Regions from separate parts of the Sphingomonas sp. GW821-FHT10F09 genome, predicted to be linked through region 2. Evidence: riboswitches for the same ligand, from Rfam matches in the RefSeq annotation. Region 2 holds a riboswitch; the other holds the start of a gene.

Region 1 (5,568 bases), on a different contig from region 2:
TCGCCACCACGCTGGCGAGCGCGACGAGCTTGTATTGCACGAAGCCGTCGCCCCCCAGCGCCCGCGCGGCGGCGAAGATCAGGAACAGGCCGACCGGCTTGCGATCGAAGATGTCGACATAGGGGATCGCGCCGTGCCGCAGCCGGTCGCCGACCAGCAGGTAGAATTGCTCGTCGAAGCCGATCACCGGATTGCCGAACGTCTGCGCCCGCGCGACCAGCGCGACCGCGAGCAGGAGGAGCAAGACCCCCGCACGGCTGTCGAGCGACGGGAAGCGGGGACGGGAAGCAGGCGGCACCGCGATGATCCTGGGTGAAGGCGGGGGTCGTGTGCCGCCAATCGCTGCCGGGGGCAATCGGGAAAGGACGTCGGCAAGGCTTCCCTTGCACCGCCGCGCCCGGCAAAAGGCGATCGGCCCTTTTTGCTGGATGATCCGCCGTGATGAAAAGCCTCTGCCGTTTCGCCCTGCTGGCATCGCTGGCGCTGCCCGCCGTGACCGCTGCGCAGCAGGCGCCCGGGGTCGTTACGCGCGTGCGGTCGCCGGCCGACATCTACGGCCCGCTGTTCGGCGCGGTGCAGCAGCAGCGCGTGTTCGCGGACGGCAAGACCTTCGTCGACGCGGTGCCGAAGCGCGACCCCGCCGCGATCCTCGCCGATTATGCGCGCACCCGCCCGCAGGGGCCGGCGCTCAAGGCGTTCGTGCTCGCCAATTTCATCGTGCCCGGAGAGAACGACCGCGGCACCACCGACCTGCGCACCCATGTCCGCACATTGTGGCCGCAGCTCGTCCGCCAGCCGGTCGTGCCGGTTGCGGGCAGCTCGGCGCTGCCGCTGCCCGCGCCCTATGTGGTCCCCGGCGGTCGTTTCCGCGAAATCTATTACTGGGACAGCTATTTCACCATGCTGGGGCTGGAGGTCGACGGCCAGCAGCCGCTCGTCGAATCGATGCTCGACGATTTTTCCAGCCTGATCGAACGCTACGGCCATATCCCCAACGGCACGCGCACCTATTATCTCTCGCGCTCGCAGCCGCCCTATTTCGCGCTGATGCTCGACCTGTCGGAGAACAAGGACCCGGCGGTGGCGGCGCGGCGGCTGAAGGCGTTGCAGGCGGAACATGCCTTCTGGATGAAGGGCGCGACCTGCGTCACCGCCACCGCCGCCTGCCTGCGCGTCGTCCGCATGCCCGACGGCAGCATGCTCAACCGCTATTACGACGATCGCGACACCCCCCGCGACGAATCCTATGCCGAGGACGTCGCGACCGCCGCGCAGGCCGCACCGCGCGCTCCCACCGCGACGCAGCGCGACCTGCGTGCCGGCGCGGAGAGCGGCTGGGATTTCAGCTCGCGCTGGCTGCGCGATCCGAAGGCGCTCGCGACGATCCACACCACCGACATCGTCCCGATCGACCTCAACAGCCTGATGTACGCCATGGAACGCCGCATCGCCGATCGCTGCGCCGCCGTCGCCGACACCGCCTGCGCAACGCGCTATGCGGGACTGGCGACGCGGCGCAAGGCGGCGATCGACAGGTATCTGTGGCAGGCGAAACCGGCGCGCTACGCCGACTGGGACCTGTCGAGCGGCAAGCCCACTGCGAGCGTCAACGCCGCGATCCTCTATCCCCTGTTCGTCGGCATCGCCTCGTCGGCGCAGGCGAAGGCGGTCGCCGCGACGACGCGCACGGCGCTGCTCGCGGAAGGGGGCCTGCGCACGACGACGCTGCGCACCGGGTTGCAATGGGACGAGCCCAACGGCTGGGCGCCGCTGCAATGGGTGGCGATCGCCGGACTCGCCGCCAACGGCGAGCCGGCGCTGGCGAAACAGGTCGCGACGCGCTGGCTCGGCACGGTGCAGGCGGCCTATGCCGACACCGGCAAGATGCTGGAAAAGTACAATATCGAGGAGCGCACCCCGGGCGGCGGCGGCGAATATCCGGTGCAGGACGGCTTCGGCTGGACCAACGGCGTCACCAGCGCGATCCTCGACCGCTATCCCGATCTGGCAGGCAAGACCGACCGATAGGACGGGTCCGGAGGAAAGCGCTGCAACGGCAGCACCATGCCTGCCGCGACAAAATAGGTCGTGTCCATCGCCGCCGCGACCTGCTGGTTGAGCCGCCCCGCCGCGTCGCGGAACGCGCGGCCGAGCGGGTGGACGGGGACGATGCCCAGCCCGACCTCGTTGGTCACGACGTACAGCGGCAGCGGGCAGGCCGCGAACGCCGCCAGCAGCGCATCGGCCCGCTCGGCAAGGTCGTGGTCGCCGAGCATCAGGTTGCTCAGCCACAGCGTCAGGCAGTCGACCAGCACCGCGCCTCCCTCCGTACAGGCGCGAATCGCCTCGGGCAGCAGCACGGGGCATTCTACCGTCTGCCACCGCCCGCCGCGATCGGCGCGGTGGTGCGCGATCCGGTCGGTCATCTCGTCGTCATGCGCTTCTGCGGTCGCGAGGTAGTGGAGCGCGCCGTCATGCGCCTCCGCCGCGGCCTGTGCGATACGGCTCTTGCCCGAACGGGCCCCGCCGAGGAACATCGTCTTCATCTTGCTTTCGCCCCGTCCCGGCCCTAGGGGCGCGTTTGCGACAGGTTCCCAGAGATGGGATGAAAAGGGAACCCGGAAGCGAGCGTTTTGGTCGCTCGCCATCCGGGGCTGCCCCCGCAACTGTGACCGGCGAGCCTTGCTCCCCTCGTGTGCCACTGGATCATCGACGATCCGGGAAGGCCGGGCAAGGCGACGACCCGGAAGCCAGGAGACCTGCCCGTCGCGGTTGTCCTTCGTGCGGACGGGGTGTTCCCGCGCGATCGAGGGTTTCCTCGCGTGACGACGTCGTTGGGGTCGTGCGCGACGGACCGTCGGTCCGGCGAACCGTCATGCGTGTCCCCGTCCATGCTACGAGGGGGGACTATCGTGAAGACCTACGCCTATCTGATCCTGCTGCCGTGCATCGCGGCGGCGACACCCGCCGTCGCGCAGAGCGCGCAGTCGACCACCGGCCTCGAACAGGCCGCCGACGCCGGCACCGACATCCTCGTCACCGCCAACCGCGAGGCGCGGCCCGCGTCCACCGTCGGCCAGGCGGTGACCGTGCTCGACACCGCGACGATCACGCAGCGGCAGGCGGTCACCGTCTCCGACCTGCTGCGCCAGACGCCCGGCGTCACCGTGGTGCGCAACGGCGGCGTCGGCACCACCACCTCGGTCAACATCCGCGGCGCGGAGAGCGACCAGACCGTCGCGCTGATCGACGGCATCAAGCTCAACGATCCGTCCTCGCCCGGAGGCGGCTTCAACTTCGGCAGCCTGCTGATCGGCAACATCGCCCGTATCGAGGTGCTGCGCGGCGCCCAATCGGTGCTGTGGGGCAGCCAGGCGATCGGCGGCGTCGTCAACCTCATCACCCGCCAGCCGACCGAGCAGCTGAGCGTCAACGCCCGCGCCGAGGGCGGCTGGCACGAGACGGGGCAGGCGTTCGCCAACGTTTCGGGCAAGAGCGGCCCGGTGTCGGCGAGCCTCGGCGGCGGCTATTACACCACCGACGGCATCTCGACCTATGCGCCCGGCCCGGAACGCGACGGCTTCCGCAACTACAGCGCGAACGGCAGCGTCGGCATCGCGCTCGCGCAGAACGTGTCGGTCGACCTGCGCGGCTTCTACGCGAACGGCCGCACCGATATCGACGGCTTCCCCGCGCCGCGCTTCGTGTTCGGCGATACCCGCGAATATGGCGAAAGCGAGCAGTGGATCGGCTATGCCGGCCTCAACGCCGCATTGTTCGACGGCCGCTTCCGCAACCGCTTCGGCTATGCGCACACCGACAGCGACCGTCGCAACGTCGACCCCGACGGCACCCCGACCGAGACGTTCCGCGGTATCGGCCGCAACGACCGGCTCGAATATCAGGGGACGATCGACGTCACCTCCGCGGTGTTCGCGACCTTCGGTGCGGAGCGTGAGGTGTCGCGCTTCTCGACGTCGAGCTACGGCGGTCCGGTGACGCGTGGCCGCGCGCGCATCTTCAGCGTCTACGGCCAGGTCGCCGTCACCCCGATCGCCGGGCTGACCGGCACTGCGGGCGTGCGTCACGACGATCACAACATCTTCGGTGGCGCGACGACCTTTTCGGGCAGCGGTGTCTATTCGCCCAACGGCGGCGCGACCGCGTTGCGTGCCAGCTATTCGGAAGGGTTCAAGGCGCCGACGCTGTACCAGCTGCAGAGCGAATACGGGAACACCGCGCTCGATCCCGAACGCTCGCACGGCTGGGACGCCGGCGTGACGCAAAAGGCACTGGGCGGTGCGGTCGAGGCGAGCGCGACCTATTTCCGGCGCACTTCGTCCGACCTCATCACCTTCGTCTCGTGCGGGCGCCCGCTGACCGGCATCTGCACCGGCAAGCCCAACGGCACCTATGACAATATCGCCCGTGCCCGCGCGCAGGGCGTCGAGCTGTCGCTGCTGCTGCGCCCGGTTGAGGCGCTGACGTTCAGCGCCGCCTATACCTATCTGGACGCGACGAACCGTTCGACCGGCACCGCCAATTTCGGTCGCGATCTTGCCCGCCGACCGGACGACAGCGTCACGGTCAACGCCGATTACCGCTTCCCGTTCGGCCTTGCCGCCGGCGCGACGATCACTGCGATCGGCGACAGCTTCGACAATGCCTCCAATGCGCGCCGGCTCGACGGATACGTCGTCACCGACGTGCGTGCGTCCTTCCCGATCGGCGCCCATTTCGAGGTATACGGCCGCGTCGAGAACGTCTTCGATGCGCGCTACCAGACGATCTACCAATATGGGCAGCCGGGTCGCGGCGCGTTCGGCGGCATCCGCCTGACCTACTGACTGTGATCGACCCTCGCGTCCTCGCCACCTTCTGCGCCCATGGCGGGCGGGTGGCGGCGGCGCGCGCGGCGTTCGGGGGCGGGGCTGAGGACTGGATCGATCTGTCGACCGGCATCGCCCCCTGGTCGTGGCCGGTCGCCGGCGTGCCGCCCGGCCTCGATCATCTGCCCGAACCGGCGGCGATCGCCGCGCTGGAAGCCGCCGCGGCGCAGGCGTTCGGGGTCGCCAATCCCGCCGGCGTGATTGCGGTGCCGGGGACCGACCTCGCGCTGCGCCTGCTCGCCGGCCTGGTGCCGGCGACGCGCGTGGCGGTGCTGCACCCGGGCTATGCCGGCCATCGCGCTTCATGGCCCGCGGCCGATCCGGTCGCCGACCTGCCCGCGGCCGATCACGACCTGTTCGTGCTCGCCAGCCCCGCCAACCCCGACGGCCGGGTCACCGATCCCGCCACGCTGCGAGCGCTCGCCGACCGCTGCACCGTCGTCGTCGACGAAGCCTATGCCGATCCTGCCCCCGGCCTCTGTCCACACGCCTCGGACCGCCTGATCGTGCTCCGCTCCTTCGGCAAATTCTATGGCCTCCCCGGCCTCCGCCTCGGCTTCGTCGTCACCGGCCCGCAGCTGGCGGCGCAGGTTCGCGCGATGATCGGCGACTGGCCGGTATCCGGCCCCGCGGTGGCGATCGGCGCGGCGGCCTATGCCGATGGCGGCTGGCGTCGTGC
Region 2 (5,568 bases):
CCGAGCCGCAACGCATCGACGTCCAGCCAGCCTTGGCGGATGTCGTCGGTGCGTGCGTCGAAGCGCACGGCAGGACCGGCGTGGCCACGCACGACATGACCGCGCCAACCCGCCGGCACCCATTCGCCGCGTGCATCACCACGCCCGGCAAGACGTACTGCCCCGCGGTAGACCGCGACCTCCATGCGGCCGACGGTGCGGTCGACGTTGAAAGCGGTGCCCAGCACACGCACCATGCCATCGCCGGCGTACACCGTGAACGGCCGGGCGGGATCGTGCGCCACATCGAAGAACGCCGCCCCGCCGGACAGCGTCACCTGGCGCGCGGTCTCCCCGTAGCGCACGACAAGCCGGGTCGCGCCGTCGAGCCGCAACATCGTGCCATCGGCGAGACGGACGGCTCGTGTCTCGCCCCGTCGGGCTTCTAACGCCGCCACCCGGTCGGGCGTTCGCCCCGGCCACACATGCGGTAGCCCGACAGCGAGCAGAACCGCGACGACACCGCTTGCCGCCCCCGCGACGACGCGGCGCCGACGCGTCCGCAACGCCTGCACCGCGTCGTCGGACAGCCGGCCGCGATGGCGCCAGTCCGCCAGGGCCTCGGTCAGCTCAGGGGTGAAATCATGGTCCACCGAATCCATTTTTCTCCGGCGGTTCATCATGCCCCTGCGCCAAGGCACAGCCCATGGCGGTCGAGTGACCGTCGCAGATCGGAGAGCGCGCGCGTCACGTGCTTTTCGATCGCAGCCGGCGACAGATCGAGCTGCTCCGCGATGGTCGCAACCGCGTCGCCGTCGAGCCGCCGGCGCAGGAACACCTCGCGGCGTAGCGGCGGCATGTCCGCTATCGCCGCGGACAGGATGCGAGCGCGCTGCCGATACAGCAGGATCTCGTCGGGAAGCGGCCGTGGACAGACGATCGTATCGGACATCTCGGTTGTTTCCGGTCGCCGGCTCGACTGCCGGAACCGGTCGCGGATGAGGTTCCCGGCCACCGCGAGGCAGAAGGCGGTGACATCCTCCACGGTTCGCCGGCTGCGATAGGCGTAGAGACGGACGAATGTCTCCTGCACCAGGTCATCGCTGTCGCACCGATCGCGCAGGCGAGACAGCGCGAAACGATGTAGCAGATCATGCAGTATCCGCTCGTCCACGCCGCCTTGGCGTGCCGCTGGTTTCGGCATCGTTCCGCTTATCAATGCCACCTGTCACCCCGTCACCCGCTTACCTTCGGCCACCTAGGGATGGTTCGTGAAAGTGACATGACAGGGGCCGGAACGGACCAGAAGCCGGTGTCGGGACGAGGAAGGCCGATGATGCCGACCTGATGGTCCAGCTTGACCTCGAACGAGGGATTGAAACAGGCCTTTTGAAGTCTGCTGACGGGATGGGGTGGACGGCCCCTGCACCAGCTAAACCGTGCAGTGATGTGGCCCTTAGTGGTTGGTGGTTGGTTGGTGGTGACGGCTATATCTCGCGAGTGCTATCGTCTTCGAGGTCATTGCGACTTCCGCGCTCAAGGCGGCGGAAGGTAGGGGCCTGCCGACCCCAATTGCGATTATGGGATACAACGCGGTCTTCTCCCTGCCCGGGGCGCTGTGGACGATACAGGCGGGTGTTGCCTATGCGATCTGCCCGGCATCGCGTCCGGCCGGGGGACGCGCGCGGCGACCGCGTCCGGGTTCTGGACGCCGGGGATACAGCTCTACACGCTGGGTGACGCACCGCGGATCGACCTTGCCGGCACGCTGCGGCAGGTCGCGCGGCTCGGCTATCGTCGGGTGGAATTGCCGGGCGATTACGCACGGACGCCGCAGGAACTGCGCCGCGCGCTCACGGTCGCGGGCCTGACATGCCCCGCCATCCACGTCCTGCCCCAGGCCACGCCGGGTGCGTGGCATCTCGACGGCGATATCGGGGCGCTGGCGGCGAACGTCCGTGCGCTCGGGGCCGACCGGGCGGTCGTCGCCATCGCTCCCCTGCCCGACCAGGTGCGTCAGGCGTTCCTGCATCCGCCGGCGGGCGGCCCCGATCCGGCCGTGCTCGACGGGCTGGTGCGCGCATTGACCCGCGACGACTGGAAACGGGCGGCGGCGCTGCTCAACGATCGCGCGGCGCGGCTCGCGGCGTCGGGGGTTGCCCTCGCCTACCACAACCACGCCTTCGAGTTCGTACCGCTGCCGGGCGGCGGCACCGGCTATGACCTGTTGCTGGCGGAAACGGATCCGGCGCTCGTATCGTTCGAACTGGACGTGGGATGGGTCGCTGCCGCCGGGCAGGATGTGGTCGAACTGCTGGAGCGCACCGGGCGTCGCGTGACGATGATGCACCTCAAGGACGCCGCCGGCATATCGCGCAATGTCATCGAAATGGCACCGGCCGATGTCGGCACCGGCATCGTCCCGTGGCGCGCGCTGGCCGGGGCGATCCGTCGCGTCGGCATCGACCAGCTATATTTCGAACAGGAACCGCCCTTTCCCGCCAGCGCCTTCGCCTCCGCCGCCGTCGCCCGGACCTGGTTCGACGGCCTGTTCGGGGAACGCCCCCCGCCTCGGTAAGCCGGTCGATCCGGATGCCCGATCGTCCCCGCTCATGACGGAGATCGACGAGCCGGTGACATATAAAGAATCCTTTATATCGCGGTTGACAGTGCTGGCGCGCTGGTGTTCAAGACACAGGTCGAGGTTCCCCACCTCAGGCATGACGGTGGGGCTAAGACGGGAAGCCGGTGACGCTCTTCGAGGGCGGATTCCGGCGCTGCCCCCGCAACTGTAAGCGGCGAGCATTGGTCCCATTTCGTGTCACTGAGCCTTCGCAAGAGGCTCGGGAAGGCCGGGACCATTGCGTTGACCCGTGAGCCAGGAGACCTGCCTCCGACGCAATAACGTTCCTCGGACGGGGGTTCCTCCGGTGGATCGCGCTTGACGCAAGGCCCGCGGCGCTCGTTCGCCGAGCGGGCTTGCCGGTGCCTTGCGCGCTCTTCCTGGCTCACCCGCCCGCAATGTGCAGGTGAGTTCATGACCAATAGCGGGTTCACGTTCGCGATCAGCAGCATCCCGTTCGACGAGGATTATCGCCCCGCCGACAACACGCGCGCCACCACCAATTTCGCCAATCTGGCGCGCGGCGACCGCCGGCAGGAGAATCTGCGCAATACGCTGAGGATGATCGACAATCGGTTCAACTCGCTGGCGCATTGGGACAATCCGACCGGCGATCGTTATGCGGTGGAACTGACGATCCTCTCCGCCGCGCTGATGATCGACGCGGTCGACCAGGCCGATGGCTTCCCCCTGATCGAAATCCTGCAGACCACCATCGTCGACAGGCGCGCGGGCGAACGGATCGAGGGCATCGTCGGCAACAACCTGTCGTCCTACGTCCGCGACTACGACTTCAGCGTCGTGCTGCCCGATCATCTGAAACGACACCCCGGCGGCGGCGCGCCGGATGGGTTCGGCGACCTGCACGGCAATCTGTTCAGGCATTTCCTGAACTCGGCCGCCTATCGCGAACGCTTCGCCAAGCGCCCCGTCATCTGCCTCAGCGTGTCGAGCAGCCGGACCTATCACCGGACCGCGAACGAACACCCCATCCTCGGCCTCGAATATCGGACCGACGATGTCTCCGCGACCGACGCCTATTTCGCGAAGATGGGCATGACGGCGCGCTACTTCATGCCACGCCACGCCGTCGCGCCGCTCGCCTTCTATCACTTCGGCGACCTGATCGGCGATTATACCGCGCTGGAGCTGGCGGGCACGATCAGCACCATGGAGACCTTCCAGAAGATCTACCGGCCGGAGATCTACAACGCCAATTCCGTCGCATCCGCCCAATACCGTCCCAGCCTCGACTATCAGGACTATTCGCTGACCCGCATCGTCTACGATCGCGAGGAACGCAGCCGGCTGGCCGCCGAGCAGGGCCGCTTCGCCGAGGAGCATCTCATCAAGCCGCATGCGGCGGTGCTCCGGCAATGGTCCGACAGCTGCGCTTTCTGATTTTCCCCGCGATCCAAGGTATTCCCGAATGACGACACTGTTGCCGACCACCACCGCGGGCAGCCTGCCCAAACCCTCCTGGCTCGCCCAGCCCGAGACGCTCTGGTCGCCGTGGAAGCTGGAGGGCGAAGCGCTCGCCGCCGGCAAACGCGACGCGTTGCGCCTCGCGGTGGACGACCAGCGCCGGGCCGGGATCGACATCGTCGGCGACGGCGAACAGACGCGCCAGCATTTCGTGACGACCTTCGTCGAGCAGCTGGAGGGCGTCGATTTCGAGAAGCGCGAAACGATGCGGATCCGCAACCGCTACGACGCGAGCGTGCCGACCGTCACGGGCGCCGTGTCCCGGCCGAAGTCGGTGTTCGTGAATGACGCGCGCTATCTGCGCGCGCAGACCGAGGGGCCGATCAAATGGACGCTGCCCGGCCCGATGACGATGATCGATACGCTCTACGATGCGCACTATCGCAGCCGTGAGAAGCTGGCGTGGGAACTCGCGCTGATCCTCAATCAGGAGGCGCGCGAGCTGGAGGCGGCGGGCGTCGACATCATTCAGTTCGACGAGCCGGCGTTCAACGTCTTCTTCGACGAGGCGAACGACTGGGGCATCGCCACGCTTGAAAAGGCGGCCGAAGGGCTGAAGGCCGAGACCGCGGTGCATATCTGCTACGGCTACGGCATCAAGGCGAACACCGACTGGAAGAAGACGCTCGGCGCGGAATGGCGCCAGTACGAACGGACGTTCCCCAACCTGCAGAAATCGACGATCGATATCATCTCGCTGGAATGTCAGAACTCGCGCGTGCCGATGGACCTGATCGAACTGGTGCGCGGCAAGAAGGTGATGGTCGGCGCAATCGATGTGGCGACCGACCGCATCGAAACGCCGGAGCAGGTCGCCGAGACGCTGCGCAAGGCGCTGACGTTCGTCGACGCGGACAAGCTCTATCCGGCCACCAACTGCGGCATGGCACCGTTGGCGCGCGATGTCGCCAGAGGCAAGCTGGAGGCGCTGGGCGCGGGCGCGGCGATCGTGCGGGCGGAGCTGTCGCGATAACCGACCGGTTAGGCCCGCTCGCCGCTGACCAATCCGGTGCGACGCGCCGACGGCTGCGCCCGTGGTTCGGTCGAACATGCCGGTCCCTCGGCCCGCCACAACCTGACGCTCGTTCGGCTTGACGTAGCGCCTTCGCGGGAAAGGCATGCGATCATCAGGGATATCGCCGCGATGACCGGTGTTATCCCTCGATGATCCGTCGCTTTCTCACTGCCGTCGCGTGCTCCGCCATGCTGTCGACCGTCGCCGGCGCGCAAACCGTGCCGCTGGGCGCGAACCTCGAACGGTTCGACTATCCGGCGCCGCTGCACTGGTTCGACGCGAAATCGCAAGGTCATCCGGTGCGCATGGCCTATCTCGACTGGCCGGCGACCGCCACGCCGAACGGCACGACGGTCGTCCTCCTGCACGGCAAGAATTTCTGCGCCGCGACCTGGGGTGATACCGCGCGCGGGCTGGCGTCGGCCGGCTATCGCGTCGTCGCGCCGGACCAGATCGGCTTCTGCAA

What was found. A riboswitch is a leader RNA that binds a small molecule or an ion and turns the genes downstream of it on or off. The one in region 2 is predicted to bind cobalamin.
Region 1: linked by a shared signal. The riboswitch ahead of AC1RTO_RS08175 (TonB-dependent receptor plug domain-containing protein) and the one ahead of AC1RTO_RS07515 (DUF1852 domain-containing protein) in region 2 are both predicted to bind cobalamin.

The regions. Positions count from the first base shown of each region.
Region 1 is NZ_JBXASI010000002.1:40,148-45,715, forward strand. Features, by position in the region: gene AC1RTO_RS08160 (glycosyltransferase family 39 protein) at 1-298, opposite strand, end outside; gene treF (alpha,alpha-trehalase TreF) at 442-2,028, shown strand; gene cobU (bifunctional adenosylcobinamide kinase/adenosylcobinamide-phosphate guanylyltransferase) at 1,995-2,546, opposite strand; cobalamin riboswitch at 2,572-2,781, shown strand; gene AC1RTO_RS08175 (TonB-dependent receptor plug domain-containing protein) at 2,913-4,847, shown strand; gene AC1RTO_RS08180 (aminotransferase class I/II-fold pyridoxal phosphate-dependent enzyme) at 4,850-5,568, shown strand, end outside.
Region 2 is NZ_JBXASI010000001.1:1,575,995-1,581,562, forward strand. Features, by position in the region: gene AC1RTO_RS07495 (FecR family protein) at 1-662, opposite strand, end outside; gene AC1RTO_RS07500 (RNA polymerase sigma factor) at 659-1,183, opposite strand; partial or broken gene AC1RTO_RS07505 (hypothetical protein) at 1,500-1,571, shown strand; gene AC1RTO_RS07510 (sugar phosphate isomerase/epimerase family protein) at 1,598-2,557, shown strand; cobalamin riboswitch at 2,665-2,888, shown strand; gene AC1RTO_RS07515 (DUF1852 domain-containing protein) at 3,017-4,003, shown strand; gene AC1RTO_RS07520 (methionine synthase) at 4,032-5,060, shown strand; gene AC1RTO_RS07525 (alpha/beta fold hydrolase) at 5,252-5,568, shown strand, end outside.